3 regions of the Bradyrhizobium sp. SZCCHNRI2009 genome follow, and region 3 is predicted to be linked to each of the others. Evidence: predicted binding sites of a transcription regulator. Region 3 holds the regulator's gene; each other region holds the start of a gene.
What was found. The regulator LexA, encoded in region 3, represses DNA repair genes until DNA is damaged. The targets are predictions, from matches to a motif close to TGTTCNNNNTGTGTTCNG.
Positions count from the first base shown of each region.

Region 1: the regulator LexA is predicted to act here: its motif matches at 2,318-2,335, upstream of QX041_RS15260 (ribonuclease T2).
Region 2: the regulator LexA is predicted to act here: its motif matches at 5,509-5,526, upstream of QX041_RS11580 (DUF3072 domain-containing protein).

Region 1 covers NZ_JAUEUH010000004.1:15,963-26,548, reverse strand. The annotation lists gene QX041_RS15280 (NAD(P)H-quinone oxidoreductase) at 1-626, shown strand, start outside; gene QX041_RS15275 (DUF3617 domain-containing protein) at 673-1,221, opposite strand; gene QX041_RS15270 (hypothetical protein) at 1,305-1,610, opposite strand; gene QX041_RS15265 (hypothetical protein) at 1,779-2,243, shown strand; gene QX041_RS15260 (ribonuclease T2) at 2,376-3,080, shown strand; gene QX041_RS15255 (23S rRNA (adenine(2030)-N(6))-methyltransferase RlmJ) at 3,215-4,075, shown strand; gene QX041_RS15250 (cold-shock protein) at 4,328-4,543, shown strand; gene QX041_RS15245 (porin family protein) at 4,799-5,434, opposite strand; gene uvrC (excinuclease ABC subunit UvrC) at 5,679-7,739, shown strand; gene QX041_RS15235 (GIY-YIG nuclease family protein) at 7,945-8,280, shown strand; gene pgsA (CDP-diacylglycerol--glycerol-3-phosphate 3-phosphatidyltransferase) at 8,536-9,177, shown strand; gene moaD (molybdopterin converting factor subunit 1) at 9,174-9,425, shown strand; gene QX041_RS15220 (molybdenum cofactor biosynthesis protein MoaE) at 9,445-9,909, shown strand; gene prmB (50S ribosomal protein L3 N(5)-glutamine methyltransferase) at 9,909-10,586, shown strand, end outside.
Region 2 covers NZ_JAUEUH010000002.1:871,405-881,990, forward strand. The annotation lists gene QX041_RS11555 (ATP-binding protein) at 1-1,056, opposite strand, end outside; gene QX041_RS11560 (response regulator transcription factor) at 1,053-1,754, opposite strand; gene QX041_RS11565 (DUF4173 domain-containing protein) at 1,778-3,256, opposite strand; gene QX041_RS11570 (glycoside hydrolase family 3 N-terminal domain-containing protein) at 3,471-4,838, shown strand; gene QX041_RS11575 (hypothetical protein) at 4,853-5,140, opposite strand; gene QX041_RS11580 (DUF3072 domain-containing protein) at 5,271-5,462, opposite strand; gene QX041_RS11585 (hypothetical protein) at 5,903-6,436, opposite strand; gene QX041_RS11590 (type 1 glutamine amidotransferase domain-containing protein) at 6,426-6,986, shown strand; gene QX041_RS11595 (FdhF/YdeP family oxidoreductase) at 7,272-9,554, shown strand; gene QX041_RS11600 (HWE histidine kinase domain-containing protein) at 9,569-10,586, opposite strand, start outside.
Region 3 covers NZ_JAUEUH010000002.1:697,993-708,578, reverse strand. The annotation lists gene QX041_RS10825 (alpha-hydroxy acid oxidase) at 1-337, shown strand, start outside; gene QX041_RS10820 (HAD family phosphatase) at 383-1,012, shown strand; gene QX041_RS10815 (hypothetical protein) at 1,471-1,839, shown strand; gene QX041_RS10810 (hypothetical protein) at 1,866-2,111, opposite strand; gene QX041_RS10805 (alpha/beta fold hydrolase) at 2,128-2,325, shown strand; gene QX041_RS10800 (hypothetical protein) at 2,291-2,524, shown strand; gene glp (gephyrin-like molybdotransferase Glp) at 2,818-4,029, shown strand; gene lexA (transcriptional repressor LexA) at 4,235-4,933, shown strand; gene QX041_RS10785 (hypothetical protein) at 5,208-5,648, shown strand; gene QX041_RS10780 (ComEC/Rec2 family competence protein) at 6,042-8,333, opposite strand; gene QX041_RS10775 (hypothetical protein) at 8,476-8,688, shown strand; gene QX041_RS10770 (glutamine--tRNA ligase/YqeY domain fusion protein) at 8,719-10,407, opposite strand; gene gltX (glutamate--tRNA ligase) at 10,544-10,586, shown strand, end outside.

The DNA.
Region 1 (10,586 bases), on a different contig from region 3:
GCCTACCCGAAGCGCTGTTCACGACCTGGTTCAATTTCTTCGAGCTGATGCGCATGATGCCCGGCGAGACCGCCCTGATTCATGGCGGAAGCAGCGGCGTCGGCACGATCGCGATCCAGCTCCTGCGCGCGCTGGGTCATCCCGTCATGGCCACCGCCGGCACCGCAGAGAAGCGCTCCCTGGCACTCGGGCTCGGCTGCAGCGCCGTGTTCGACTATGCCGATCCCGATCTCGCCGAGCAGATCCGCGCGGCGACGGGGAAGCGCGGGGTCGACTGCATCCTCGACACCTCCGCCGGCGCTCACATTGCGCAGGACCTTGCGGCGCTCGCGATGGGCGGACGGATCGCCCTGCTCTCGGCCGGACATGGCAAGGAGCTGGCGGTGCCGCTGCGCAGCCTGATGGCGCGCCGGGCCAGCATCACCGGCGCATTCCTGCGGTCGACGTCACTCGATATCAAACGCCGCCTCGCAAGCGAGCTGCGGCAGCGCATCTCGTCCCTGCTCGGAACGGCCATTCGGCCGCACATCGACAGCACCTATCGCCTGTCCGAGGCAGCCGATGCGCACGAACGCATGGAGACGGGCCGGCACATCGGGAAGATCATGCTCAACGTCCGCGAATGAGCGACGATCCACGTCGCTGCGCCCGCCACGCGCAACGAGCGCCCGCCTACTGCTTCACGCCCGGGATCAGGGCCTTCAGCTTGGCCATGTCCTTGACGTTCATCTTCATGCCGCCGGGCATCACGATGTCCCCGGGCTTCTGGTCGGGCTTGCAGGCGCCGAGCCATCTGGCCTCGATCGTCATCGCGGTGTCCTTCACCCCGGTGCCGGCGGCGCCGCCCGTGACGCGCGACATCGTCTTCACCGTATAGGCCGAGTTGAAGTCGCCGGTGATGTCGGCATGCGACGTCGTATTGATGCCGCCGAAATTGCAGACCGAATCGGAGACGTAGCCGGTCGCGGTCTTCTGGATGTCCTGCTTGGAGCAGACCTGCTGCGCCATCGGCGAGGCGAAGTTGTTCATCTCCTTGTCGGTGGCCGCGTCGGTGCAGTGCTGCATCGTCGCCTCCGGCAGCTGACCGCCGGATCTGATCATCTTCAGCTCCCACAGGCCGGCCTTGCGCACCGGTAGGTCGACGGCCCGTGCCTCATGGCTCGCGGTCACGCCCAGGAGGCAGCAGGCCAACAGCCCAATTGCGATGCGTGTGCAGGTCATATGCCCCGTTCCGGCTCGTTGATCGATGCCGGAGCGAATGCCGCAGAAAAATGGCAATTGGGAGAACGGCAGTTGATGGAAGGTCAGTACAGCGTCCGCAGCGGCCGCTGCGCCGAGCCATAGGGCACCCAGCGGCAGGCGAACGAAACGTAGCCACCGTAGCGCGCATCGACGGCGCGGAACTTCGCGACCTTGCCGTAGGAGGCGCAATGATCGACCGCGAGCTGGCGCGCATCCGTGGTCTGGGCCAGCTGGAAGGCGATGATGCCGCCGGTGTCGTTGCCCTTGAAGGGCGGCACCACGTCGGCCTGGGCGGATGCCGCAACCAGCACCATCCCAGTGGCCACGAGGCCTGCAGTCTTCACGAATCCGGCCATCAGCGTCCGCATTGCATTCTCCTCGATCTGGCCCGCCATTCTAAAGGTCCTGTCCGGTCAAGAAAAGAACACCGGCCTCGCGTTAACAGGACTAATCGTGGAGTGTTGCCGCGTTGCACTTGACCTCCTGTGGCCGCCGCGGCACGGTCCACGCTCCCGGATCAGCCTTGCGGACGGCCCATGCGCGACTTCAGCTCACCTTTCAAGATGTTCGGCGCCGCCTGTGGCGCGCTGCTTGCCGCCATCGTCGCCACCGCCCCGGCTCAGGCCGCCAACCCGCTCGAGATGAACTTCTGGTTGTCCGGTCCGAAATATGAAGGCCGGGTCGCGCCTTGCGAGGCGGCCATTCCGACCATCGTCTCGCGATTCCAGGACAAGGAGAGCACCTTCTGGAATTCCTCGCTGACGATCACCGGCGTCGCCAATGTCCATGAGATCGCCTTCCGGCCCTGGCAGTCCGACAACATTCCGCGTCGCTTCTGCACCGGCAGCGTGATGATCAGCGACGGCAAGGCGCGCACCGTCAACTTCTCGATCATCGAGGATGGCGGCTTCGCCGGCTATGACCAGGGCGTCGAGTTCTGCGTCGTCGGCCTCGATCGCAACTGGGCCTTCAATCCGGCCTGCCGCGCCGCCAAGCCCTGATTCGCCTTTCCCGGCGTATCGGCCGCTCGCGCGGGCGGCCGGCTGACGAATGGCTGCCTCGGGGCAGCCATTTTTGTTCTTGAAATGTTCCAGCGCACTGGTAGGCTCCTGGCATTGTCCGGGGAGTACGCCATGTTCGATTGCCTGTGCCGACCTGCCGTCCTGTTGTCCAGAACGATCGCCTGCTTTGCCCTCTTGCTCGGCGTGCTCACGGCTGGCGCCGCCGAGGCGCAGGACCGCCGCCAGAATGCGCCGGGCGCGTTCGACTTCTACGTTCTCTCGTTGTCGTGGTCGCCCTCGTACTGCGCCGAAGCCGAGGAGCGCGGCGGTCGCGGCAGCCGGTCCCAGCAATGCAGCGGCCGACCGTACTCGTTCGTCGTGCACGGGCTGTGGCCGCAATACGAGAACGGCTACCCCGAATATTGCGAGCAGCCGGCGCCGCGCCTGCCGCGCAACATCATGACCTCGATGCTCGACCTGATGCCGGCGCCGGGCCTGATCTACAACGAGTGGGACAAGCACGGCACCTGCGCCGGCGTGTCGGCGAAGGCCTATTTCGAAGCCATCCGCAAGGCCCGCGCCGCCATCAAGATCCCCCCGGAATTCCTCGATCTCGCGGAGGCCAAGACGGTGGCGCCAGCGGCGATCGAGGAGGCCTTCATCAAGGCCAACCCCAAGCTCACGACATCGGGCATTGCCGTCACCTGCAATCGCACCAGGCTGAGCGAGGTCCGGATCTGTCTGTCGAAGGATCTGGAGTTTCGCAACTGCGACGAGATCGACCGGCAGGCCTGCCGGCGCGACGAGGTCAACATGCCGCCGGTCCGCGGCGGCTAGCGGCTGCGAATCGGGGCGACGCAGCGCGTCGGCCTGCGGCGCCTCCTGCGGCGGCGCTCATCCGCGGCTCTCCGGAGGGCATCCGGCGCATCGACGGGGTACCCTTTTGACGCGGAACGGCGTAACCGGATGGCATGAACTACCGACATGCCTTCCACGCCGGCGGCTTCGCCGACGTCATCAAGCACATCGTGCTGACGCGCATCCTGGTCTACCTCCAGGAGAAGCCCGCCGCGTTCCGGGTGATCGACACCCATGCCGGCGCCGGCCTGTATGACCTCACCGGCGACGAGGCGACGCGCAGCGGCGAGTACCTCACCGGCATCGCCCGCGTGCTGCAGGCGCGGCTGTCCGATCAGGCCTATGCGCTGGTCCAGCCCTATCTGGATATCGTCCGATCGTTCAATCCCAAGGCCGAGCTGGTCGCCTATCCCGGCTCGCCGCTGATCGCGCGCGCGCTGCTGCGGCCGCAGGACCGCATGACCCTGTGCGAGCTCGCGCCGATCCCCCGCAAGCAGTTGATCGATCAGTTGCGCCGCGACACCCAGGCCCGTGTCGTCGATCTCGACGGCTGGGTCGCCCTGCCCGCCTTCGTGCCGCCGAACGAGCGCCGGGGCGTGGTGCTGATCGATCCGGCGTTCGAGGCGAAGGATGAGTTCGAGCGGCTCGCCGATCGCTTCGCCGAGGCCTTCGCGAAGTGGACCACCGGTATCTACGTGCTGTGGTATCCCGCCAAGAGCCGGCGTGCGACGGAAGAGCTGAGCGATCGTGTCGCGGCGCTCGCAGCCGCGGCCAAGCCGCCGGGCAAGGTGCTGCGGATCGAGTTCAGTGTTGCGCCGCAGATCGAAGGCGAGGCGCTCACCTCGACCGGGCTGCTGATCGTCAACCCGCCCTGGACATTGCATGACGAGCTGAAGCTCATCCTGCAGGAACTGCAGAAGCCCCTCGGCCAGGGCGGCGCGGCGCGCTTCCGACTCGAATTCCCCAAAGCTTGAAACGGCGACTGGTCGAAAAGCCGTAGTCAATCGGCGCGGAACCGTATTATTGTGTCCGATTGTAAGACTGGCTTTACGTTCCGCTTCCGCGAATGGTTGCGGCGGGGTGATCAAGGCCTAACAAGATCCGGCGATCCGGCGCGGCGAGCGCTGGGCGTTAAGGTGGCCAACGCTTTCCGATCAAAGTGATGTCCGGTCGGACGCTGCGCAGGGCGCGCAGTGGAGGAAGCATTGCGGGGGAGGAGTTTCCCGATGGCCATGACTGGGACGGTCAAGTTCTTCAACGGCGAACGCGGCTACGGCTTCATCAAGCCGGACGACGGTGGACGCGACGTGTTCGTGCACATCACGGCGGTGGAGCGCGCGGGCCTGAAGGACCTGACCGAAGGACAGCGGATCAGCTTCGAGGTCGAGCCGGACAAGAAGGGCAAGGGCCCGAAAGCGGTGAACCTGGTGCTGTCGTCTTAGGGCGAGCCCGCCTGGCGGTGGTTCACGCGCCGGCATGATTGCAGCCGGGCGCGCCTCGACGCCACCTCTTCGCTGGTTTGGAAGCTGTCGGCAGCGCCTGCTCGCGTGCACAGCATTGCCGGCTCGTACGTGCAGGCCGCGCGCAATGATGCACGTCTCCAGATTGCACAGAGCGCTCCGACAAAAAAATCCCGGCCACGCGAGCGGCCGGGAGGTTGTCGTTGGACGTTTCTTCTTCCTATTCCCTCGTTGCCATCAGAAGTGGAAGTTGATGCCTGCGCGCACAATTCCAAACCGATAGTCGTTCTTCGCCCCCGTGATCACGAAATTGCTGCTGTCGAGATCGACGTAGAGATACTCGATCTTGGCGGTCCAGTTCTGTGCCAGACCGAACTCGGTGCCGGCACCGAGCGTCCAGCCCACCGTGGTGTGCGATTCCGAAAGACCGAAGGTCTCGGCGCGCAGGCCGCCAAAGGCGAGGCCGCCGGTGCCGTAGAACAGGATGTTGTTGAAGGCGTAGCCGGCGCGGCCGCGCAATGTGCCGAACCACGGGTTCGAGAACTTCCACGGCGCGAAGGTGTCGTTGGCGCCGGTCAGGTTGATGTCGCCCTCGGCGCCGAACACCCACGGGCCGTTCTGCCAATTGTAACCCGCGGTCAGGCCGCCGGTGAGACCGGACGGCTTGGTCGGGTTGTTGCCGACGGTGCCCCATTCATAGCCCAGCGTGCCGCCGAGATAGGGCCCGGCCCAGCTGTAGGCGTTGAGGGGCTGGTTCACGGTATAGGGCGCGCCGCGCCCGTAGCCGAGATCCGCCGCCTGCGCCGAGACCGATCCGAGAGCCGCCGCGCCCAAGCCCGCCGCGGCGGCAGCACCGACCAAGAACCTGTTCATCGCTCACTCCACGCCACTCGCCGTCACCCCGCCGGAGCCTGCGCCGCTCGACTGTGGTGCGCGGGCCGGCGTGGTTACGGAACTCTCGCTTCTTTCGTGAGCATTTATCGAGAGTTTTAGGTTAAGCCGTTGTTAAGCCGGGTTACCCGGCCATTAACGTGCTTAACGAAGCGTTACCGCCCTGCCCTGTGCATGGCGCCATCGCAAGCTGGCGAGACGGCGCGGCAGCGCTTAGTTTGCGGACATGACCACCCACAGCTCCGATCCACCCAAGGCGCCGACGCCCCCGAGCCGGCGTGGCGCGACGGCCGACCTGCCACCCGAGGCCATCGATACGCCCGATCTCGATCTCGCGGCTGCGGACGAGGACGATGACGGCCGGCTGCCGGAGCTGGCCGAGGAGAGCCTGGAGGCGGTCGGCGAAGGTCCGCTTGCGATCGGCCACGCGGCGATCGAGAACGCGGTGCGGCTGGCGCCGACCTCGCCGGGCGTCTACCGCATGCTCAACGCGGCGCACGACGTGCTCTATGTCGGCAAGGCCAAGAACGTCAAAAAGCGCTTGTCGTCCTATGCGCGTGCCAACGCGCCGCTGCCGGCGCGCATCCTGCGCATGATCGCAGCCACCGTGACGGTCGAGATCGTCTCCACCACCACGGAGACCGAGGCGCTGCTGCTGGAGGCGAACCTCATCAAGCAGCTCAAGCCGCGCTTCAACGTGCAGCTGCGCGACGACAAGTCGTTTCCCTATATTCTCATCACCGGCGACCATTGGGCGCCGCAGATCCTCAAGCACCGCGGCGCGCAGTCCAGGCCGGGGCGCTATTTCGGTCCGTTCGCCTCGGCCGGTGCCGTCAACCGCACCATCACGGCGCTGCAGCGCGCCTTCCTGATCCGCTCCTGCACCGACTCGTTCTTCGAGAGCCGCACCCGCCCCTGCCTGCTGCACCAGATCCGCCGCTGCGCCGGGCCCTGCACCCAGGAGATCGACTTCCCCGGCTACACCGAGCTGGTGCGCGAGGCGACCGATTTCCTGTCCGGACGCAGCCAGGCGGTGAAGGCGCTGCTGGCGGCCGAAATGGAGAAGGCGTCGGGCGAGCTCGAATTCGAGACTGCCGCCGTCTATCGCGACCGCCTCGCGGCGCTGTCGGCGATCTCCTCGCAGCAGGGCATCAATCCGCGCACGGTCGAGGAAGCCGACGTGTTCGCCATCCACCAGGAGGGCGGCTATTCCTGCGTCGAGGTGTTCTTCTTCCGCACCGGGCAGAACTGGGGCAACCGCGCCTACTTCCCGCGCGCGGAGAAGAGCTATCTGCCGGAGGAGGTGCTGTCGGCGTTCATCACGCAGTTCTACGACGACAAGCCGCCGCCGAAGCTGATCCTGCTGTCGCACGAGATCGAGGAAGCCGAGTTGCTCGCCGAGGCGCTGTGCGTCAAGGCCGGCCACAAGGTCGAGGTGTCCTGCCCGAAGCGCGGCGAGAAGAAGGACCTCGTCATCCATGCGCTGACCAATGCGCGCGAGGCGCTGGGCCGCAAGCTCGCGGACACCGCAACGCAGAGCCGCCTCTTGGAGGCGATGACGACGACGCTCGGTCTGCCGCAGGTCCCGAAGCGCATCGAGGTCTACGACAACAGCCACATCCAGGGCACCAACGCGGTCGGCGCGATGATCGTCGCCGGCCCCGACGGCTTCATGAAGAACCAGTACCGCAAGTTCAACATCAAGTCGGAAGGGCTGACGCCCGGCGACGACTACGCGATGATGAAGGAGGTGCTGCAGCGCCGCTTCAAGCGGCTGGTGTCACCGTCGGAGAAGGATGTCGCCCGCGCGGCCAAGGAGGACGACGTGCCGCAATGGCCGGACCTCGTCATCATCGACGGCGGCCGCGGCCAGCTCAATGCCGTCCGCGAGATCTTCACCGAGCTCGGCGTCACCAATGTCGCGCTGATGTCGGTCGCCAAGGGCCCCGATCGCGACGCCGGCCGCGAGACGCTGTTCATCCCGGAGCGGGAGGCGATCAAGCTCGAGCCGCGCGACCCCGTGCTGTATTTCATCCAGCGGCTGCGCGACGAGGCACATCGCTTCGTCATCGGCTCGCACCGCAAGCTGCGCAAGAAGGACATCCGCGAGGCCGGCCTGCAGGAGATCCCCGGCATCGGCCCGTCGCGCAAGCGCGCGCTGCTGCACCATTTCGGCACCCTGAAGGAGATCGAACGCGCCTCGATCGCCGATCTCGGCAAGGTGCCGGGCGTGAGCGCGGAGAGCGCGCGCAAGATTTTTGAATACTTCCACAGCAACGCGACCTGAGCCCAGCTCGCCGATCCGGCGAAAGTCCGCGCTGCGATCCAACTTGAGCCCGGCTCCCTCCACGTCATTCCGGGGCGCGCATAGCGCGCCCCGGAATGACGTGGAGGGGCTGCGGGCTTGGCCATCCTCAGGTGCGGGTGAAGAAATTATTTTACCCGGGCGTAATTATCAGATATACACCCGGATGAAAATCCGGAACCCCATCATGACCCCCGATCAACGCAAGGCGGCTGTGGCCGCCTACAAGGAACGCAAGACCCCCGCCGGCATCTTCGCCGTGACCTGCGCCGCCACCGGCGAGCGCTGGATCGGCTGCGCGCCGGACCTCGACAAGATCCAGAACCGCCTCTGGTTCACCCTGCGCCAGGGCGGCCATCGCCGCGGCGGCCTGCAGGCGGCCTGGACCGCCCACGGCGCGGAGGCGTTCAGCCTGGACGTCATCGAGACCCTGGACGAGGAGACGCTGGGCTATGTCCGCGACCGCGTGTTCGCGGAACGCCAGGCGCATTGGTGCGCGGTGCATGGCGCGGAGGCGATCTGAGGCTTTCGCTCAAGCCTTCGCGCAGCCGTCACTGCACCGCAACAAGGTCCCAGCCGTGCGTCGCGCCCGCCGATCTGCGCACTGGCGCGACCGCGTCCGGTTGCTTAATGAAGCGTTGCGGGTCGCGTTGCCGCATGCGCAAGAGTTCCTATCTCCGCAAGACTTCGTTGCGATTCGCGTCATATCTGCGTCATCCTGCCGAAGCGGCTCGGCTCGGAGGTTGACGTCCGAACGGCGGCAGTATTGGTACACCGGATGAATATTGCGACCACACGCGTGCCCAGCAAGACGTCGACGTCCCTGCCGAACATCCTGACCTATACGCGCATCGCCGCGATACCGGTCGTGGTCGGCTGCATCTACGCGCAGTCGGTCTGGATGTATCCTTTGTGGCTCCGCTGGGTCGCCGTCGCAGTGTTCATTGCGGCTGGGATCACCGACTATCTCGACGGTCATTTCGCGCGGATCTGGAACCAGCAATCGGCATTCGGCCGTATGCTCGATCCGATCGCCGACAAGCTTCTGGTCGCCTCCTGCCTGCTGATGCTGGCCGCCGACAGCACCATCCAGAACTGGTCGCTGTGGGCGGCCATCGTGATCCTGTGCCGCGAAATCCTGGTGTCGGGCCTGCGCGAATATCTCGCCGCGCTGCGCGTCTCGGTGCCGGTGACCAAGGTCGCCAAATGGAAGACCACGATGCAACTGGTGGCAATCGGCTTCCTGCTCGCGGGCGAGGCCGGCGATGCGGCGGTCGCCCAGATCTCGACGGCCGTTGGCCCGATCGTGAGCGGGATCGGAATTTGGCTGCTCGGCTTGTCGGCGGTCTTCACCATCTACACCGGCTACGACTATTTCCGCGCCGGCATCCACCACCTCATCGAGGCGGACTCGCGATGAAGGTGAAGTATTTCGCCTGGGTGCGCGAGCGCGTCGGCAAGGCCGAGGAGACGATCGAGCCGCCGGCGGACGTGCGCACGGTCAGCGAGCTGATCGCCTGGCTCACCACGCGCGGCGAGGGCTACGCCTATGCGTTCGAGAGGCCGAAGGTGATCCGCACCGCGATCGACCAGACTCATGTGCAGCCGGATGCGGCCATCGCCGGCGCCCGCGAGATCGCGTTCTTCCCGCCGATGACCGGCGGCTGACGTAACGGAATATCTGTCCATGACCGCGATCGTCACCGTCCGCGTGCAGCAAGAGGATTTCGACACCGCGGCCGAGATCGCAGCCCTCAGCCATGGCCGCACCGACATCGGCGCCGTCGTCAGCTTCTCCGGCCTGTGCCGCGGCAACGACCATGACACGCCGATCAGCGCACTGACGCTCGAGCACTATCCAGGGATGGCGGAAGCCGAGATCATGCGCCATGCCGAGCAGGCGATGGCGCGCTGGCCGCTGCAGGGCATGACCGTGATTCACCGCTTCGGCCGGATACGGCCGGGCGAGAACATCGTGCTGGTGGTGACCGCATCCAGCCACCGTCAGGCGGCGTTCGAGGCGGCTGAGTTCCTGATGGATTATCTCAAGACCAACGCGCCGTTCTGGAAGCGCGAGGAAACCGAGAACGGCAGCAGCTGGGTCGAGGCCAAGAGCCACGACGATGCCGCCGCGGCGCGCTGGAAGTCGTGATGGCGAAGAAGGTCAAGACGGCAGCACCGCGCAAGGCGGCGGCGCCGAAGCTCCCGAAGGTCAATGCGGGCGAGCTGGCGAGCCTGCTCGACTACCTGCGCTACGCGGTGAGCTGCTTCCAGAACGCCGATCTGGTGTTTGCGCACGGCACCACCGATCCGGTGTCGGAGGCCGCCTTCCTGATCGGCGAGGCGCTGCATCTGCGCCCCGATCAGTTCGAGAGCTTCGTCACGGCCCGGGTCACCGCGGCCGAAGGCAAGACGATCCTCGACCTGATCACGGCGCGAATCACCACGAGGAAGCCGGCGGCCTATCTGGTCAACAAGGTCTATATGCGCGGCCTGCCGTTCTACGTCGACGAGCGCGTCATCGTGCCGCGCTCGTTCATCGGCGAGCTGCTGGAGACGCATTTCGGCGGCGCCGAAGCCGACGGCACCTCGCTGATCGACGATCCGCTGGCCGTGGACAGCGTGCTGGACCTCTGCACCGGCTCTGGGTGCCTGGCGATCCTGGCCAGCCGCCACTTCCCCAATGCGGTGATCGACGCCGTCGACATCTCCAAGGATGCGCTCGCCGTTGCGGCGAAGAACGTCGCCGACTACGACCTCGGCGAGCGCATCTCGCTGCACCGCGGTGACCTGTTCGCACCGCTCAGCCAGCGCCGTTACGATCTCATC
Region 2 (10,586 bases), 170 kb from region 3:
GGAAGGGCTGGCCAGAGAGTCGAGCAGCAGCTCGGCTGCGCCCTTGATCGAGGTCAGCGGCGATTTGAGCTCGTGCGTCAGATGCGCGGAAAAGCTCCTGATGTAGTTGGAGCGTTGCGCCAGTTGCTCGGCCATGGCGAAGAAGTGCTCGGCGAGCTCCGCGAAGTCGCGGGTGCCGTAATGGGCAAGCGGACGGAAACCCGCGGGATCGTTGCGTCCGATCCTGCCGGCGCGATCGACCAGCTCGCGCATCGGCCGTGTGATCGTGCGTGCCACGACGAGGCCGACCAGCAGCGTCGTGAGGACAATGGTGGAGCCGGCAGCGATGAACTTGCCGCGCTCCTGATAGAGATGCTCGAAGATGTTGCGGGGCGTGCGCGAGGTATAGATGACCCCGGCAACGTGATCGTCGACGATCACGGGCATGGCCGAGAACACATGGACGCCGACGCCGCGGCTGATCGAATAGATCGGTGGCGGGGCCTTGTCCGGAATGCGAATGCGGAGCGCGGCGCTGTAGCGTCCCTTCAGGGCGGCAGCCACCTCGTCGATATGAGCGAGTGATTTGCCCATCTCATCGCGGCCGGCGATCACGACCCCCTGGGGATCGAGCACGCGATACCCGGCCAAGGTGACCTTCTGCGTCTCCCTGACGATCGGCAGCAGCCGCGTGCCGATCGCGACGTAGGCAGGATCCGCAGGATGGACCGCGTCGCGGGCGTCCGGGCGGCGGACGAAAAGATCGTTGGCCAGAAGATCGAGCAGGGGGCGAATGGGCGTCACCTCGTCGGACGCATCCGGACGTGACTCGGGCGGGACCTCGGCGCCGAGCGGAACGCCGGTGGCAAGGCGCGCGGAAACCTCCTCGGCGAAGACCGCCGCGAGGACACGGCTCTGCGCGATCAGTTCCGCCTGTGTCTGGCGGATCAGCTGGTTGTCATAGATGCGAAAGAAGAACAGCCCGACGAGCGGCAAGGTGCCGACCAGCGCCAGCACGCCAAAGACGATCTGTCCTAACGACGGCCGCCATTTTGCCTTGGGCTTGGGCGCGATCATGGGGTGCCGCAGCGGCCGAGCCGGAAGCCCACGCCATGGACCGTCTCGATCGCGTCCTCGCAATGCGCGGCTGCGAGCTTCGCTCTGATGTTGCGGATGTGGCTGTCGATCGTTCGGTCGGAGACCTGAATGTTGAGCTGATAGGCGGCGGCCATGATCTGCTCGCGGCTGAACACGACCGCAGGACGCGTCATCAGCGTGCGCAGGATGCTGAACTCCAGCGCGGTGAGCGTCAGCGGCATGTCATCGAAACGGGCCAGGTGCTGCTGCGGGTCGAGCCGGAGCCGGCCATGGACGAGCTTCTCCGGCTCGGCCGAGCGATCACCTCCGCCGTTCGCGACCCGGCGGAGAATGACGTTGACGCGGGCAACCAGCTCGCGCGGACTGAACGGCTTTGTCACGTAGTCGTCGCCGCCGATCTCGAGCCCGAGAATGCGGTCGATCTCCTCGTCGCGGGCCGACAGGAACAGGATCGGCACTTGCGAGGTCCGGCGAATGCGCCGGCAGACCTCGAGGCCGTCGAACTCCGGCATGCCGACGTCGAGCACGATCAGGTCCGGACGGTCTTCGGTGACCCTGGCCAGCGCGGCGCGGCCGTCGGCGGCTTCCCTCACCGCCATGCCGGCCTTGCTCAAGGCCACGCGCAGGACTTCGCGGATATGCGGGTCATCGTCGACGATGAGGATTCGGGGAGACACGAGCTTTACTCCGCGGCGAGGCATCAGCTTGGTTTCTGCGACACAGGATGTGTATCGAGATAGCGCTGCAGGCGCCAGCCGCGAAAACTCCAGGATCGCCAGGACGCCATGCTGCTTTCCTGTTGCTCAAGGAGCCGATCACGGTCGCTGGCCAGCCCTCGGTCCGTCGGTCGCAACAGCATCGCCCGCTCGATGGCCGGCAGTGCCTCGGGCCCGAGCCAGACGAGATAGGAGCCGTCGATGAGAGGGCCGCTCTGTCCTGCCTCACGACTATGGGAGACATTGAAGTCTGCGATCGGTCGGTCGAAATTGATCAGCGCACAGCCGTAGATGGTCGCCGAGAGCACGAGCAGGTTCATACGGATGAGCCATGCGTTGGACTTGTCGAGAGCGATCCTGAGCACGATGAGGATCAGGCCGATCGCGACCAAGATCATCCATATCAGGGCCGCGATTCGCCAATAGGTCAGAGCATAAGTCTCGATATACATGTGAAGCCGTTGAATCGAGGACACGACCAGCATCACGTTCTGAGCCACCCAGAGACAGACCAGCGGCCGGACCAGTCGCGACTCGTTTGCCGTGGTCTCGGAGCGGACGGCGACGATGACGAAGGCAGCCGCGAGCAGCGCCGTGACGATCAAGGGGTAGGCGCCTCGGTGCGCATAGGTCGCATAGGTCATGCCGTCCGGAAGCGCAGCATGTCCCCACAGATATGCGCCGTCGAGCGCCGTCTGGAGGGCAAACAGGATGTTGAACAGGATCAGTGCCCGGATCACGGTTTCAGGGCCGAGCACGGTCGTCAGCATTGACGGCTGATCGGGCTCGCTTTCGATCGGCGGGCTCGAGGTCTTGGTCCGCTCGCGCCAGCGAAGGTTGACGAATGGCCAGACCATGGACAACGTCACGAGCCAGAAGATCGTGTGCCCCATCGTGAGTTGGGAGGCGACGCGCTCGGGACTGAGGACGGCGAACCACCGCTCAATGACCGGATTGGCTGCTGCGAACAGAGCCAAGAACACGCAGCCGAGTGCCAGCGGGATGCTCCAGACAACGAGAGTTCGCGTGATCATGTTCGTGCGCAGCGTCACGATCGCATCAGGTATCAGTCGAAACGGCCCGATCAGGAGCAACTGCCGCGCGGCGGTCAGCGGAAGCCGGAAGCCGCGCGCGGATCGGTTGGTCGCCAGCGTGATAGCCGACAGCGTCGTGAGCAGCAGGACAGGAAAAGAAAGCAGGTTCAGCTCCTCGATGGCGGGAGCCAGGCCGGCAACGAAGAGAACTGCAGCTCCGACCAGACGGTTTCGATCGGTCTTGGCAAGATTGGCGAGAATGCTCGCTGCGGCGAGCGCGGCGAAAAACAGCGGGAATGCCAGGCCGATCGGCCGGCCGTTGTAAAGCAGCGTGTCGGCGAGGCCGACGAGGCCGGCAGTGATGGCGAATTTGAGCCACATGGAATCGGGCGCGACGGGCGCAGCCGTCGGCTCGGCGAGAGTCGTCATGGAGGAATCCTTGGTTTGGGTCATCGTTCGGGCCGGGAGGCACAAGCCGATGAGCCAAGCATGACGCCTGCCCATGCAGCAGCTCACGAGGGGATCTGCAGCATTTCAGGATTTGTTTGCAGATTTCGTGCAGACGCGATTCCACATCTGGCGCAGGGAAAACGTGGTTGTTACGGCAATGGCCGTCTTTCCCCTCGGATGATCGGCTGCACACATGCTCGGACTTATCAGGACCGCGGTTCTCTGGATCCTCGCTCTGCTCTTCATTTTCGTCACGCTGAACAGCAACGAGCCCTATCTGGTTCGGCTGCGGGGCAGCGGCCACGCAGCCCTGCTCCTCATCGGGCTTGCCGTTCCGCTGCTGCTGATGCTCGGCGGTCGGTGGCGGCGGGGGCCCGCCGGACGCGCTCTGGTCGTAGCATGGTGCGTTCCGCTGATCATGCTGACGTCGACGCAGTTCATGTTTGCCTGGCGCAAGTACGAGACGTTCCGGACGCCCCCCGACGTGGCGCATCTGCTCGGCCGGCATTTCATCGTCGGTTACACGGCCGTCGATGACGCAGCCGCGTTGGCCCGGCAGGGGTTGATCGCGGGCGTCTATGTGACACACCACAACATCCGCGGCCGGACCGAGCCTCAGCTGCGCGCCGAGATGGCGCGATTGCAGGACGCGCGCCGGAGTGCCGGGCTGCCGCCTCTGCTGGTTGCGGCGGATCAGGAGGGAGGCGCCGTCGCACACCTGTCTCCGACCCTGCCGAACATGCCCGGCCTCGCAACGCTGGCCGATCTGCCGGCCTCGCGGCGCGCGCAGGATGCGTTCGCGATGGGGCGCGCCCAGGGTGAGGCTCTCGCGGCTGCCGGCATCACCTTCAATTTGGCTCCGGTCGTCGACCTTCGCCCGAGCTGGACACGCAACCGACTGGACTTTCACACCTTGATCGGCCGCCGCGCGATCTCCAACGATCCCGCGGTGGTTGGCGACATTGCGCTCGCTTACGTCCGTGGCCTGGAAGCAAGCGGTGTCCGCGCGGCCGTCAAGCATTTCCCTGGTCTGGGGCGCGTCGCAGCCGATACGCATCATTTCTCGGCACAGCTCGGCACGCCGGCAGATGTCTTGGAACGGTCGGATTGGCGGCCGTTCCGACAGGTGCTGCAGGGCTCGCACGCGGCGATGATGGTCGGTCACGTGACGGTCGATGCGATCGATCCAGAGCGGCCTGCCTCACATTCCAAAGCCGTGCTCGAGGGACTCATTCGCGGCCGCTGGAACTATCAGGGCGTGATCGTGACGGATGATCTCGTGATGGGGGCGATCTACGGCCGCGATCTCTGCAAAGCTGTCGTGGAGGCTCTCAACGGCGGCGCCGATCTGTTGCTGGTGGCCTATGACGGCACCCAGTTCCACCGCGCGCTCGCCTGCGCCAAGGAGGCTCTGGCGGAAGGACGCATCGACCTCGATGCAATCAGCAGGAGCGATGAACGGCTGAAGCGATGGGCGCCGACGGTTGACAAATCACAGCCGTCGAATGTGTCTACGGTTCTGCAAGAACCTGGAGGCGTGCATCAGAAGATCGTGGACTGAATGGCAGCGAGCCCTCAGCGCGGGCCATTGCCGGTCCAGTTGCGCCAAGCGACATTCGAGAGGCTTCGCAGGTCGGTCGCCAGCGGGCGTCGCGTCTGCTTGTCGTGCTGAGCGATGAGGTGCTCGGATTCGCGGATCTTGACCTGGAGTTCCGCAACCTGCCGCTTGGTCTGTTCAAGCGCCTTCGCATCGGCGCTCTCGCCCACCGTGAACCGCGCCGTCTCGATCTGTTTCAAGGTCGCGCGATTCTTTTTGAGCTGGGCGCGATGCCAGGCAACCTTGCTGTCACTGTCCGCAACCATGGTGGACTCCCGCGAAATGCCGCGGAGACTAAACGACCGATTTCTGATTCGCGACAGCTTCGGACCGGCGTCGCCAACATTGGAGTACCGATCTGCCTTCCCATCGTCCTGGTGAGTCGAATATGCCGGTTCAATCCAACCCTGCGGCGCGTCTCATCTCATCAATCAGTTCTGACGCTTCAGCCTTCGTCATCTCCGCTCGCGTGGGATCGGATCGGCCAGCCTGCTCGCTGAGCGTTCTCAAGTAGGAAGCTTGGGCATCCGTCATCGGATCGGCTCCGGAAACCCAGTCCTCGGGATCTTTCTGCAGCTGTTCGGCCATGGGGATCTCCCGTTGTTGCCCGGCTTCAACGGGAAAGCTTGCAATGTGTTCCTATTTTGTTCTATTGTGCGATCCTACTCTTGCTCGGGTGCTTCATGCGCGATCTATGTGTGGTTCGAGCCGAAATCGACCGTATGCGTCTCCGGGTCGGGCGGCAGCGCCGTGAAATCGTGCAGCTACGGCGAGCTCGGGCCTCGACGGCGGCCGCCGAAGTGCTTTTGCACCACATGTTGGAGACGCTTGACCGGCTGCGGCAACAGCGAGAGCGGCTCAAGCTGGAGGAAGCGAGCCGACTGCCTCGCAAGCAGCGCGGCGCCCGGCGCGCATGAGACGCTGGCGGTAAGGCCGAGCGATCCGCCGCTCGTCCGTAGTCCGATGATCAGGCCAGGAACCGACATGGCCGACGAACACCTGAGCCGCAAAGGCCAACCTGCGCCGGGTCATGAGGACGTCCGCATCTTCAATTTGGCCGGTGAGGAGAAAGATTGGTCGGTAGTCCGGCTCCCTCGATCAGCATCGGGCGTGTGAGCTTCGGGCAATACGATGTCCGGCGGCGCGGCGGTAAGCTCTTCCGGTGTGGCCTCGCATGATTTGATCTCGAAATTGTTGTCGAGGATTTTCTCGCCATGCGTGCCGAGCGTGATGAGATCGGCCTGTTCCGCGGCCTCCCAGACCTCGCGCTCGGTGCGAAACGGGCGGGTCATCTGTTCGTCATTCTCAAACAATGCGTAGGGCACGAGCGCCTCCAGATTGCGATCCGCCGATGCAGCGATGCCGTGCCGCTCGACGCCGCCCATCCATTCAAGGCAGGGACGTCCAAACAAACGGCGCCATAGGCAGGCTGGTTCCACCCAGGCGAGCGCTGACTCGATCGACCAGTTGTGACGATCCGCCCGGCCTGCCAGGCGGAACATGGAGGCCAGCGCGAGGTTGCCGGCGGTGTCGAATGGCCAGGAGACTCCAATGGATATCAAGGGAAAGAAGATCGCGATCCTCGCAACCAACGGGTTCGAGCAATCCGAGCTCGAAGTGCCGCGCGATCGTCTCAAGCAGGCGGGCGCGACCGTCGAGATCATCTCGCTCGCGCCGGGCGAGATCAAGGGCTGGGATGAGAAGGACTGGGGACGGACCGTCAAGGTCGACAAGACGTTGGACCAGGCGTCTGCTTCGGACTACGACGCCGTCGTGCTGCCGGGCGGTCAGATCAATCCGGATCTGCTGCGGCTCGAGCCGAAGGCGCTGCGGTTCATCAAGGAGATCTTTGAAGCCAAGAAGATCGTTGCGGCGGTCTGTCATGCGCCGTGGCTCCTGATCGAGACCGGAATTGCCAAGGGGCGAAAGATGACGTCCTACAAATCGATCAAGACGGACGTTGCCAATGCCGGCGCGCATTGGCAGGACGCGGAGGTCGTGGTCGATCAGGGCGTGATCACTTCGCGCAATCCCGGAGATCTGGAAGCCTTCAGCGCCAAGATCATCGAAGAGGTCAAGGAAGGCCGCCATCTCAAGCGCAGCGCGGCTTGATGCTGAGATCGGAAGCCGGGAGAAAACCCGGCTACCTCAGTGGGACGGGCCCAGCGCCCGAGGGGTCGAACGCTGGGCCGCAGTCCACACGGAGTGCCTCCAGCGAGATGGGGGAACGCCGCCAGAGGCATGGAAATGACTCGCGGCGGGCCGGGTCGTTCCCAATTCCTAGCGCGGACCTTCGCCCGCGGGACTTCGACGATAGCCTCGCAACGTTCAGTGAGGAATCGGAACTTCGCTGCTCATCCCGGGTTTGCCGCTTTTGAACAGGCCGCGGAGAGCGTCGTGAGCGAGAAAGCAAAAATCCAGGACTACAGGGCTCCGGCCGGCGGATGGGGTTCGGTGCACGCGGTCGCCAGCATCCTGACGCAGGAGGAGGTGACCCTGCTTGGCAGCGAGATCCTGTTGAAACAGAACAAGCCAGGCGGCTTCATGTGCGTCAGCTGCTCCTGGGCCAAGCCGGCAAAGCCGCACCCGTTCGAATTCTGCGAGAATGGCGCCAAGGCGACCGCGTGGGAAATCACCGGCAAGACAGTCGGACCGGAGTTCTTTGCTCGGCACAGTCTGACAGAATTGCGATCCTGGTCGGATCATCAGCTCGAAGAGCAGGGGCGTCTTGCTCATCCGATGCGCTATGACGCTGCGGCGGATCGCTATGTTGCCGTGAGCTGGGACGAGGCCCTTCGCGACATCGGGGCGGAGTTGAACAGGCTCGATCCACGCTCGGTCGTCATGTACACGTCGGGCCGGGCCTCGCTCGAGACGAGCTACATGTATCAGCTTTTCGGCCGCATGTACGGCACCAACAATTTTCCCGACAGCTCCAACATGTGCCACGAATCCACATCAGTTGCTCTGCCGGAGGTGATTGGCGTCCCCGTCGGTACGGTGCTCCTTGAGGATTTCGACAAGGCGGATTGCTTCTTCTTCTTCGGCCAGAACACGACCACCAACTCGCCGCGCATGCTGCATCCGTTGCAGAAGGCGGCACAACGCGGCGTGCCCATCATCACGTTCAATCCGCTGCGGGAGCGTGGGCTGGAGCGCTTCACTAATCCGCAAAATCCCATTCAAATGGTGCTGACGGGGGGAACGCGGATCAGCACGCAGTATCATCAGCTGCGCATTGGCGGCGATGGTGCGGCACTACTCGGATTGTGCAAGGCCGTGATCGAGGCGGATGATGCCGCGGTCGCGACCAAGAGCCCGCCCGTGCTCGATGTCGCCTTCATCGAGCGGCACACGTCCGGCTTCGAAGCTTTCGCAACCTGCTGCCGGCAGGCGTCGTGGAGCGATATCGAACGCTCCTCCGGCCTCACGCGCGGCGCCATTCTGGAGGCTGCCAAGGTCTACGCAGGCTCGCACGCCGTGATCGCCAATTATGGGATGGGAATAACCCAGCATCGGCATGGCGTCGAAACCGCGAAGATGATTGTCAACCTGCTGCTGTTACGCGGCAACATCGGAAAGCCGGGGGCCGGCATCTCGCCGGTTCGTGGCCATTCCAACGTTCAGGGGCAACGCACCGTCGGCATCTCCGAGAAGACCAAGTTGGTGCCGCTCGACAAGCTTGCCGAGCTCTATTCGTTCGAGCCGCCGCGTTGGGACGGTCTCAGCACGGTCGATGCCTGCCAAGGCATCATCAAGGGCGACGTGAAGGGCTTCGTCAGTCTCGGCGGCAACTTCCTGCGCGCCGTCCCTGAACGCTCGCTGATGGAGCCGGCGTGGTCGAAGCTGCGGCTGTCGGTGCAGATCGCAACCAAGCTCAATCGCAGCCACATCGTGCCAGGCGAGGTGACGTATCTGCTGCCGTGCCTCGGCCGCATCGAAATCGACCGGCAGGCAGGCGGAGATCAGGCGGTCTCGATGGAGGACTCCACCACCTGCATTCACGGCTCGCGCGGGCAGCGCCAACCCGTCGCAGAGACCCTGTTGTCGGAACCAGCCATTGTCGCCGGTCTCGCCAAGGCCACCCTGAAGCCAAATCCGCGCGTCGATTGGGATGCCTGGGTGGGCGACTACGCGCGCGTCAGAGACGCGATCGAGCGGACCTATCCCGAGCAGTTCAAAGACTTCAACAAGCGCCTGTTTGAGCCCGGCGGCTTTCCGCGGCCGCTTGGTGCCCGCGAACGCAAATGGAAGACGCCGACCGGCAAGGCGAACTTCACCGTGCCCAAGGCGGCGCTCAATCCGCCGGAGGAAGGCAATGGCGTGTACCAGCTGATGACCTTGCGCGCCGACGGCCAGTTCAACACCACCATCTACAACGAGGACGACCGGTTTCGCGGCGTCACCGGTGGCCGTCAGATCGTCTTCATGAACGCGAGCGACATGGCTGATCTGGGCATCAAGCAGGGCGAGCCGGTTCGGCTCTCGACCGAGGCCGATGACGGCGTGGAGCGCTCGCTGGGCGGGCTCCAGGCAGTGGCGTTCGACATTCCGCGCTACAGCGTGGCGGCCTACTACCCCGAATGCAACGGATTGATTCCGCTATGGCACTACGCGGAAGGGAGCAAGGTGCCCGCCGCCAAGTCGATCCCGGTCCGGATCTCGCGCGACATGGCCTGAGCTATCCGGAGCGGTCAGCCCGCAGCCCGTTGTCGTGCGTCGCCCGGCGCCGCCGTCGCGCAAGGGCTCGTGATCTCCGGCGGGGTCGCGCCGGGGCGGAGCGGGACGACCAGCCGGCACACCAATCCCTCGGGACGCCAGTCGAACGAGGCGCGCCCACCGAGCTGGCTTTCCACACTGGCCATCAGGCTGCGCGTGCCGAAGCCGCGCGAGGTCGGCGCGCGCACCAAGGGACCGCCGGTTTCAATCCAGATCAGATCCAGGCGCTCATCCTCGATGCTCCATTTGACCGAGAGATGCCCGGAGCGGACCGACAGCGCGCCGTATTTGGCCGAGTTTGTCACCAGCTCGTGCAGCGCCAGCGCCAGCGTCTGCGCGGTCGCAGGCTCAAGTTGCAGATCGACGCCGTCAAAGGCGACCTGGCCGCCGGTTGCATAGGGCGCGAGCTCCTCGGCCACCAACCTACCTATTTTCGCACCTTCCCAGCTTGATAGCGAGAGGATGGTGTGAACGCGGGCCAGTGCGCTGATGCGCCCCTCTACCGCGTTGACATAGGTCTTCACGCTGTCGGCTTTGGTCAGGCGAACGATCGACTGAGCCAAGGTCAGCGCATTCTTGGCACGATGATCGACCTCGCGGGTCAGCAGGTTCTGGCGTTCCTCGGCGCGCTTGCGCTCGGTGATGTCGATCGTGACCCCGCTGACGCGGACCACGCGGCCGGTCCTGTCGGTGGTCGCCGCGGCCGTTCCCACGCACCACCGCTCTTCGCCATCGGGCCGGTGGATCCGGAACTCAGCCTCATACGACGTCGCGCCACGGCTGAATTCCGTGACCACCTGGCGGGCGCGCTCGGCATCCTCCCGGTGCAGCAGCGCCATGATGTTCACGGTGTTCAGCTCGAAGTTCTGCGGCGTGACGCCGAAGATGCGGTACTGCCCCTCGTCCCACATCCAGTCGCCATTGACACCGTCCCAGTCCCACGAGCCCATCCTGCCGGCCGCGATCGCCATGCTCCGACGCTGCTCGCTCTCG
Region 3 (10,586 bases):
GCTGCCGGAGATCGTCGCGGCGGTGAAGGGCCGGGCCAGGATCATGGTCGACGGCGGCTTCTGCCGCGGCACCGACATCGTCAAGGCGATTGCGGCCGGCGCCGATCTCGTCGGCATTGGCCGGCTGCAATGCTGGGCGCTGGCGGCCGCAGGCGAGGACGGCATCCTGCGCATGCTCGAGCTGCTGGAGGACGAGGTGATCCGCACGCTCGGCCTGCTCGGCGTCACCTCGTTCGCGGAGCTGAACGCGTCCTATCTGCATCCGGCGGCCGCCACCAACCTGCCCAGCGTGGTCAGCGCGTTTCCGCTGGTCGACATCGAGCCCTACCGTTATTGAGGAGGCGCCGCTTCCGTCCCACGCAAGGCATCGTCGACCCGCCCCATGCCCGCCTCCGCTCTCCGCCCCGGCGTCGCCGACGCGCTGCTGTTCGACCTCGGCCGCGTCGTCATCGACATCGATTTCGTCCAGGTGGTCTCGCGCTGGGCAGCGCATGCCGGCTGTCCGCCGGAGCGCATCGCCGCGCGCTTCGTGCGCGACGAGATCTATCACGGGCACGAGCGCGGCACCGTCTCCGATGCCGCGTTCTTCGCCAACCTGCGCCGGCAGCTCGGCATCGACATCACCGACGCGCAGTTTCTCGAGGGCTGGAACGCGATCTTCGTCGGCCCGATGCCGGGCATCGCCCCGCTGCTCGCACGCGCGGCTTCGAGACTGCCGCTCTATGCCTTCTCCAACACCAACCAGCCGCACATCGATCACTTCTCGCCGCGCTATGCCGACTTGCTCGGTCACTTTCGCGAGATCTTCCTGTCGTCGTCGATCGGCCTGCGAAAGCCGGATGCCGAGGCGTATGATCACGTGGTGCGGGCGATCGGCGTGCCGGCCGAGCGGATCGTTTTCTTCGACGATCTCGCTGAAAACATCGACGGCGCGCGGACGAGCGGGCTGCAGGCGGTGCTGGTGCGCTCGACGGCCGACATCGCCGCGGCGCTGGAGGCGCTCGGGATCTGATCGCGTCGCGCAAGGGTGCGTCATGGCCAGCGGCGTGACGTTCTGAAGGGCTGCGCTCGCAATGACGGTGCCCACTCGTGCAAAATTGTTCTCGCGGCACGATGTGCCCGAGCTTTGCTGCTCTCATTTCACCCTCCTCCAATCGGAGGGCGCAGGGAATGCCGGGCTGCAGGCCGCAACCCATGGCCCGCCTGCAGAAAAAAAGCAGGCGGCAGTCACCACAGGTCCAGCCGACATCCGGCATTCCCTGCGCGATGGTCTTCACGCTTATACGCGATCTCCCCGGTGCTCGGCTTGTTGGCCACCGTCGCCGACGGGATCATCAGTACCCGCCGGCTTGGCATCAGCGTCGGGATGCCAGGACCACGCGACTTCACGTCCGCGCCATGCCGTTCGTCCGCGCGCCATCAGAGCACGCTGCGACACGTCGCGGCCACCGCATCCCGCGCTCCACGTCCGTGACGATCGCGAAGCGCCCCTCCTGTCGAGCACGGGACCAAATCAGCATAGCAGCTTTTTCCGAAAAAGCGAATCCTAAATGCGACGGCCGGCAACGGCACCATCCGGCCCGTCTCCCGCCACATCCGCTGGTCGCAGACGAGCCGGCGCCTAAGCACACCGGCATCGGCGCCGAGATCGTCAAGATCGCGCCGTGCTCGATGACCATCGTCGGCACGCTCGCCGAGTGGTCGCAATGGACCGGCGTGACCTTCGATCGCTCGGGTGAGATCGAGGTGCCCGCTGCTCTCGTCCCCGTGCTCGCGTCGGTCGAGCACGACCATGCCGCCTATGTCGAGCCGAATGTCTGGATTCGGCATCCGCTCTGACGCGGTGCAGGTCGTCCGCGCGACGATCAACGCGCCGGCACGACGCGCTCGTCCAGAAATCCGATCACCGCGTCGAACGCCTGCCGTCGATTCCGCTCCATCAGGATCATGTGCGTGCCCTGCCCGATCTCGACCAGGCGCTTGTACGGCGCGCTCCCGAGGCGAACGAACAGGTCGTGCGCCATCCCGAAGCGGACATCCACGTCCCATTCCGCCGCGAGCACGAGAACCGGGCAGTCGATCGTGCTGGGATCGTAGATCGGCTGGTCCACGGTCCAATGCTCGTCCATGTGGCGCGCGCAGATCGAGGGCGTCGCGGCAACGCATATGACGATCGCCTATGACCGGCGCGGATTTGGTGAGACGGTCGCCTATGAGGAAGCTCATTCTCCGGTCGAGGACCTGCTCGCCGTCGTCGACGCGCTCGCGCCGGGGCGGCCGGCGACGCTGATTGCCTGCTCGCAAGGAGGCCGCACAGGATTGTGATCGGGTCAGCGCTATCAAGGCGCATCTGTGGGTCGACGGTCCTTTGCAGCGCGAGGGACGCATCTCCGGCGAGCCGCGCGAGACGTTCCTGAAGAAGAACGCCGCCGCACTCCGCGCGCCGCCAACCGGCGCGACTCTCGATATGGCACCAGCCTTCCCGCGCCTCGCGGAGATCGTCGCGCCATCGCTCGTCATCTAGGGGGACTTGGACTTTCCTCACATCCAGCAGCGAAGCAGGCTGCTCGCCGCAACAATGCCGAACGGGTCAGGACATGAGCTGGCCGGAACGGCGCACCTGCCGAGCCTGGAACGTCCGCAGGAGGTCATGCGGTTGATTGCAGACTTTCTCGCGCGATCGTGAGGCAGCGGCCCGGAAACGGCCCACAGCAGACGGTCAGAACGCAGGGAGCGGCCTAGGCCCTTGGCCGCGCCGTGCGCGTTCGGTTAGAAGGCGATTCATTCGATCTGCCGTCTCCGTCCGAAGGAAATCCCATGGCCCTGATGCCGGTGTCTGATGCGTTGTCCGCCGTGCTCGCCGGCGCCGAGCCGCTGGCCGAGGAGCAGGTCGGGCTGGACGAAGCGTTTCACCGCATCCTGGCGCGGGACCTCGCGGCGCTGCGGACGCAGCCGCCCGAGGCAATGTCGGCGATGGACGGCTATGCCGTGCGCGCGGCGGACGCCGCCCAGGCCAAGGCGCGGCTGAAGGTCATCGGCGAGGTTGCGGCAGGGCGGCCGTTCGATCGCGTGGTTGGACCCGGCGAGGCGGCGCGGATCTTCACCGGTGGCGTTGTTCCGGAGGGTGCGGACGCGGTGGTGATCCAGGAGGACACGATCGCCGAAGATGGCCACGTCGTGATCACCGAGGCCGCGATCAAGGGCCGGCATATCCGGCCGGCGGGCGTCGACTTTCACCAGGGCATGGTGCTGCTGAAGTCCGGGCGCCGGCTCAGCGACCGCGACCTGTCGCTGGCGGCCAGCATGAATCATCCGGCGCTGCCGGTGCGGCGCCGGCCGAAGGTGGCGCTGCTCGCCACCGGCGACGAGCTGGTGATGCCGGGCTCGACGCCCGGCCCGGGCCAGATCGTCTATTCCAACGGCTACGCCTTGCGGGCGCTGGTGCGCAACGAGGGCGGGACCCCGATCGATCTCGGCATCGCCGCGGATACGATGGAGGCGACGATCGCCGGCATCCGCCGGGCCCGAGAGGCCAAGGCCGACATCTTGATCACGACCGGCGGCGCCTCGGTCGGCGATCACGACCTGGTCAAGCAGGCGCTCGAAGCCGAGGGCGTCGAGATGGCGTTCTGGAAGATCGCGATGCGGCCGGGCAAGCCGATGATGCACGGACGGCTCGGCGACGTCAGGGTGATCGGACTGCCCGGCAATCCCGTGTCGTCCTATGTCTGCGCCCTCCTGTTCCTGGTGCCGCTGATTCGGCGGCTGCTCGGCCGCGACGAGGCCGTGATGCCGCGCGAGACCGCCCTGCTCGGCCGCGAGCTCGGGCCGAACGATTCGCGCGAGGACTATCTGCGGGCGCGGCTCGAAGAGCGCGCCGACGGCACGCTGGTTGCGACCCCGGTGAGCCAGCAGGATTCGTCGCTGCTTGGGAATCTCGCGCTCTCGCAGGCGGTGGTGATCCGGCCGGCGTTTGCTCCGAAGGCGCCTGCCGGCAGCCCGTGCGAGATCCTGCGCCTGCCGAACTGAGCCGCTTCCCCGGTAAAGCCCGGTCTGTTCATCATATTTTTAGGATTGCGGAACACACATCGAACATATAGTGTCCGTTCATGATTTGTTTTTAGTATGTTGCGGGCGACGCGATGACGGTCCGACTCCAGGGCGCTCTCAGCCGGTTTGTGCGCGAGGCGCAGCTCCTGGACTCGGACGACAACAAACCGGGGACCAGGTCGAGATGCTGACGCGCAAACAGTACGAACTTCTGCGGTTCATCAACGAGCGGCTCAAGGAAGCCGGCGTGCCGCCGTCCTTCGACGAGATGAAGGATGCGCTCGATCTGCGCTCGAAGTCCGGCATTCATCGCCTGATCACGGCGCTCGAGGAGCGCGGCTTCATCCGCCGGCTGCCCAACCGCGCCCGCGCGATCGAGGTGATCAAGCTGCCCGAGCTGTCACAGGCCGCCAACAACCGCCGCGGCTTCACCCCATCGGTGATCGAGGGCAATCTCGGCAAGGTGCGCACCAGCACTCCCGCGCTGGACGATGGCGAGCGCCCCGTCGCAGTGCCGGTGATGGGCCGCATCGCCGCCGGTACCCCGATCGAGGCGCTGCAGACCCGCAGCCACACCATCAGCGTGCCTGCCGACATGCTCGGTAACGGCGATCACTACGCGCTCGAGGTACGCGGCGACTCCATGGTCGATGCCGGCATCCTCGACGGCGACATGGCGCTGATACAGCGCAACGAGACCGCCGACACCGGCGACATCGTGGTGGCGCTGATCGACGATGAGGAAGCGACGCTGAAGCGCTTCCGCCGCCGCGGCGCATCGATCGCGCTGGAGCCGGCCAACACCGCCTACGAGGTACGCATCCTGCCGCCGAACCGGGTGAAGATCCAAGGCAAGCTGGTCGGGCTGTACCGCAAGTACTGATCGCGAATGGGATCGGTCGATGGGCGGCGGGCGCACGCGCTTTCGCCGCCGATCGGAGGCTGCCCAGCAAAATACGTCACGCGCGAATGCACCTCATGATGTGCAGCGCGGCATGCTCAAACGCTTGTGATCGGCCGCGGGCACACGCGATGCAGATCAGCGCAGAATTGCCGCGAAGCGCGCGCTAACATCACCATCGATGTCCACTCTGATAGAGGCCTGCGCCTGTCCGGGGGGAGCGTGGGTCGGCTATCTCTCAACGAGGAGCGATCCGATGTGTGACTACAGCCTCCATGCGGTTGCGTCCCGTCCCGCCAAGGTCGGCGAGACGTTGATCTCGATGACCTTCCGTGGCACCGCCACCCGCGGCTTCGCGCTGGAGAGCGAGCCGACCGTCGCAGTCTGCATGCTGCCCGGCACCGAGTTGGCCTTCGCCGAGGACGTCCGCTACGACAGCCGCTGGCTCTGGACCCGGACGATCCGCGAGCGCGTCGCAAAGTTCAACAGCATCGAGACTCACATTCCCGATCGCCATCACGACGCGATCGAATTCGCCGATGGCCGCCACGTGCTGGTGACCCAGCTCTGCGAGGGCCAGCGCGTCACCGTGCTGCAATTGCCGGTCAGCAAGCAGCCAGCGCAGCGACGCCCGGACATCGCCGAGGACGTGCCGCCTTCGCAGGCCACACCGATTCGCCGCATCAGCATCACCTGAGGGGTCTCCGCATCGGCATTTCTCTCGGTCGTGAACGAGCTTTCGACCGTGGGAGATTTGGGTTCTGCAAGCGCAAAGTCCTCTCGGGCGAACCTCACGCCCCGGCATCGCATCGGATAGGAACGACATCCCTCGGCCGGCATGATGTGCCGGGGGAGCCTGCCGCCGTGGTCAACAAGATCGATTGGAACAAGGCCGCCGGGATCACCGAGCCCGGCTGCAATATGCTTGTGTTCGGATGGCTGACAGTCACGGCTGACGACATCGCCATCTGGCAACGCTATCCGCGCGCTGCGTTCACGCTGGCCGAAAGCCCCTCGCTGTTCGATGGACTTGGCAACATGGACCTGGCGACACCGAGTATCATCTCGGCACGTTCGAGCTGCCCGGCACTCAGTCTTCCTCGCCCTGCTCCGTCTCCGGCGGCGTCGCGTCCTGAGGCCGCACGGCCGGCGCGCGCGGCGTCAGCGTCGTGTCGAACTCGCCGGCCTCGGCGGGCGCCGGCCACCATGGGCGGTCGGTGCCGCCGGCACGCGCCGGCGTGACGGCGAAGCTCCTGCCCCGCTGCACCAGCATCAAGGCGCCCTGCTGTCGCAGCCGCTCGCGATCGATGACGGCCGCCGCGCAGGATGACGGCGCGGCGCGCGCGGTGACGATGAGCGCGACGCGGGCGCAATCATCGGCGAGCGCCTCGGCGCGCAGGGTCAGGGCGGCGAATCGGCCGTCGGCCATTGCGACCACGCAGCCCGCCTCGTCGCAGGAGACGCCATCGGTGAGCGATGAATCCGCCGGCAGCCGGGCATCGGCGTCGGCCGCGAGCCACTCCTTGGTGGCGAACACGTCCTTGCCGATGCGCATCGCATGCAGACGCCCGTCACGGCCGCGCACCGCCACCGCGCGCCCATCGCCGGCGATCAGCACGTCGGGCAGCGGCGTCGCGGCGGCCCACACGGTGGCCACCACGAGCCCCACGGCGCCCGACCAGCGCAGCGGTGTGCGCAGCAGGCCGATCAGGATGACACCGAGGCTGGCCAGGATCAGTGGACCGATGCCGAAGGCCGGGATGCGCCCGACCGCGCCGGGCAGCGCCGCCACCCAGCGCGTCACCGCGATCATCCAGTCGATGCCGAGGCCCATCAGCGTCCACCAGGGACCGTCGAGCCCGAACGGCGCCGCCACGAGGCCCATCAGGCCGGCCGGCATCACCAGCGCCGAGACGACCGGCATCGCTGCGAGATTGGCGAGCACGCCATAGGGCGTGGCGCGATGGAAATGGAAGGCGGCATAGGGCGTGGTGGCGAGCCCCGCGATCAGCGAGGCCAGCAACAGCATCGCAAGCTCGCGGCCGCCCCACAGCGCGATGCGCTGGGTGGCCGAGCTGTCCGGCGTCGCGAACAGTCTGGGCAGGCCGAACTGCACCAGCGCGACCAGGCCGAGCGTTGCCGCGAACGACATCTGGAAGCTCGGATGCACGAGCGCTTCCGGGGCCGCCACCAGCACGATCATCGCCGCGACCGCGAGCGTGCGGAAGGTGACGGCGCGGCGGTCGACCATGACCGCGATCAGCACGACGGCCGTCATGAAGAACGACCTTTGGGTCGCGACCTCCGCGCCTGAGAGCAACAGATAGAACGCCGCCGCGACCAGCGCCGCGGCCGCCGCCCATTTCTTGATCGGATGGCTGATGGTGAGGCCGGGGATCAGCGCCAGCAGCGCGCGCACGGCGAAGAACACGACGCCGGCGACGACCGCCATGTGATAGCCGGAGATCGACAGCACATGGCCGAGACCGGAGACGAACATCGCGTCGTTGACATCGGGCGTGATGGCGTCGCGCCGGCCGGTCAGCAGCGCGGTGGCGATGGCGCGCTCGTCGCCCGACAGGCGGCCGCGGATGCGTGCGTCGATCGCATCGCGCAGACCCTGCATGGCCGCCGCATAGCCCAGGCCGAAGCCGGCGGCCTGCGGCGGCGTCGCCGTCGTGATCGCGCCCATCACGAAGCCGGAGGCGCCGATGCCCTGGAAGAACATGTCGCGCGCGAAGTCGTAGGATCCCGGCCGCACCGGGGCCATCGGCGGCAGCAGCCGCGCCTTGAGCTGCACGAAGCTGCCGACCTCGGGCGCCGCGCCCTTGCGCACCGCGAGCCTGACACGCGCGATGGTGACGGCGTTGCGCGGGCTCTCCATCGACGTCACCCGCAGCACGATGCGGTCGCTGCGCTCGCGGATGTCGCGCGCCTCGACGAAGCCGGACAGCGCCACCGAATACAACGGCCGCGCCAGCACCGGATGCGCGACGCGCGCGGTCTTGACGGTCGCCGCGGCGAAGCCGCACGCCGCCGCCGCGATCATCACGGCAACCGGAAACAGCCGATGCCGCCGCATCATGATGGCGACGATGCCGAGCAGCGCCGCGGTGGTGGCGGCAATCCAGAGCACGGGCTCGTGATCGGCGGTGAAGTACAGCGCGATGCCGGCCCCGAACGCCACCGGCACCCAGGGTAGCAGCCGGCCCGCCCCGGCCTCCTCGGCCGCCCAGCTCTTCAGGCGGGCGGCGAACACCGACGACGCACCGGCCCCGATCGCGGGCCAGCCGCCGGCCAGCGCGCCGCGCGGCGGCCAGACATCGGCCATCACGCCCGCGATCCCGCGACGCCCTCCCGGCGGCCTGACCGGCTCCGCCATTGCCCCCACACCACCCGTTACCCGACGGGCGGAAAGGCTACCGGAAGCTGCGCGAGCGCGCCTAGCAGAACGGAACGGGAATCCTGGAAATCTGCACGGCCGCTGCGGGGGAACTTTTTGCGCCGCACGTGCTTTTCAGGGGATGGACGCCCACGACCCTGAAGACCCCTTCGCCGACCTCGCGCTCGAGAAGGCGATCCACCTGCGCTGGACTCTCCGGGACATCAAGGCCCACCGGCTGACGCTGTCCCCTGTCGCCGACGAAGATCTTTCGCTGCTCACCGAGCGCGGCCTCGTCGAACTCACCGACGGCGTGCCGACGCTGACCGAGGCCGGGCAGGACGCGATCAGCTGAGCCACACGCGTCCCGCGGTCTCCGCTTGCCTCACCCCTTCGCGACTTCCTTGGCGAAGGTGTCGCGCAGGCCGATGGTGCGGTTGAACACGAGCTTGTCGGGTGTCGAATCCGGATCGCGCACGAAGTAGCCCTGGCGCTCGAACTGCATCGGCGCGTCGGAATTGCTCTCGGCGATCGCCGGCTCGATGCGCGCGTCGGTCAGGACCTCGAGCGAGTTGGGATTGAGATCGGCGGTGAAGTCGGCCGCATTGGGGCTCGGATTGGCGAACAGCTGGTTGTAGAGGCGGATCTCGGCGGTCAGCGACTGTGCAGCGGGCAGCCAGTGCATCGTCGCCTTGACCTTGCGGCCATCAGGCGCGTTGCCGCCCTTGGTCGCCGGATCATAGGTACAGCGCAGCTCGACGATCTCGCCGGCGTCGTTCTTGATGACGTCGCGGCACTTGATGAAATAGGCGTAGCGCAGCCGCACCTCGTTGCCCGGCGACAGACGGAAGAACTTCTTCGGCGGATTCTCCATGAAGTCGTCCTGCTCGATATAGAGCTCGCGGCCGAACGCGATCCTGCGCGTGCCGGCTGCGGGATCGTCGGGATGGTTGATCGCCTCGAGCTCCTCGACCTGGCCTTCCGGATAGTTCTCGATCACCACCTTCAGCGGCCGCAGCACCGCCATCCGGCGCAGCGCCGTGCGATTCAGCTCCTCGCGGATGCAGAATTCGAGCATGCCGACGTCGACGATGCTGTTCGCCTTGGCGATGCCGATGCGCTTGATGAACTCGCGCACCGCCGCCGGCGGCACGCCGCGCCGCTTCAGGCCGGCGATGGTCGGCATGCGGGGATCGTTCCAGCCGGAGACATGGCCGTCCTGCACCAGCCGCGTCAGCACGCGCTTGGATAGCAGAGTATAGGTGAGATTGAGGCGCGCGAACTCGTACTGGTGCGGATGCGACGGCACCGGCAGCTTGTCCAGGAACCAGTCGTAGAGGGGACGGTGATCCTCGAACTCGAGCGTGCAGATCGAGTGCGTCACGCCCTCGATCGCGTCCGACTGCCCGTGCGCGTAGTCATAGCTCGGATAGATCTTCCAGGCGTCGCCGGTGCGCGGGTGGTGGGCGTGCAGGATCCGGTACAGCACGGGGTCGCGCAGGTTGATGTTGCCGGCGGCCATGTCGATCTTGGCGCGCAGCACGCGCGCGCCGTTCGGGAATTCGCCGGCCTTCATGCGCCGGAACAGGTCGAGATTCTCCTCGACCGAACGGTCGCGGAACGGGCTGTTCCTGCCGGGCTCGGTCAGCGTGCCGCGCGACAGCCGAATGTCTTCCTGAGACTGGTCGTCGACATAGGCCAAGCCGGCCTTGATCAGGCCCTCGGCCCAGTCGTAGAGGCGTTCGAAGTAATCCGAGGCGAAGAACAGGTTTTCGCCCCAGTCATAGCCGAGCCAGCGCACGTCAGCCTGGATGGAATCGATATATTCCTGCTCTTCCTTGGTCGGATTGGTGTCGTCGAAGCGCAGATTGCAGCGGCCGCCGAACTCCTGGGCAATGCCGAAGTTGAGGCCGATCGACTTGGCATGGCCGATATGCAGGTAGCCGTTCGGCTCCGGGGGGAACCGGGTGACGACCGTCTTGTGCCTGCCGCTGTCGAGATCGGCCTGGACGATGTCGCGGATGAAGTCGCGCCCTGCCTCTGCCGTCGCCGCCGTGTCTGTCGTCGTGGTCATCAAGAATATCCTGCTCCGGAATTTGGCAGCCTATCTGCCAAATCCGCTTCCCCCAAGGAAGGCTTTAGTTATGCGATAGGCCTGCTATACACCCCCCGCCCTCTTGAGCCCCTGCCTGGATTTCGTGCTGCCGCCCATGACCACCCCGATCGTCACGCGCTTTGCCCCCTCCCCGACCG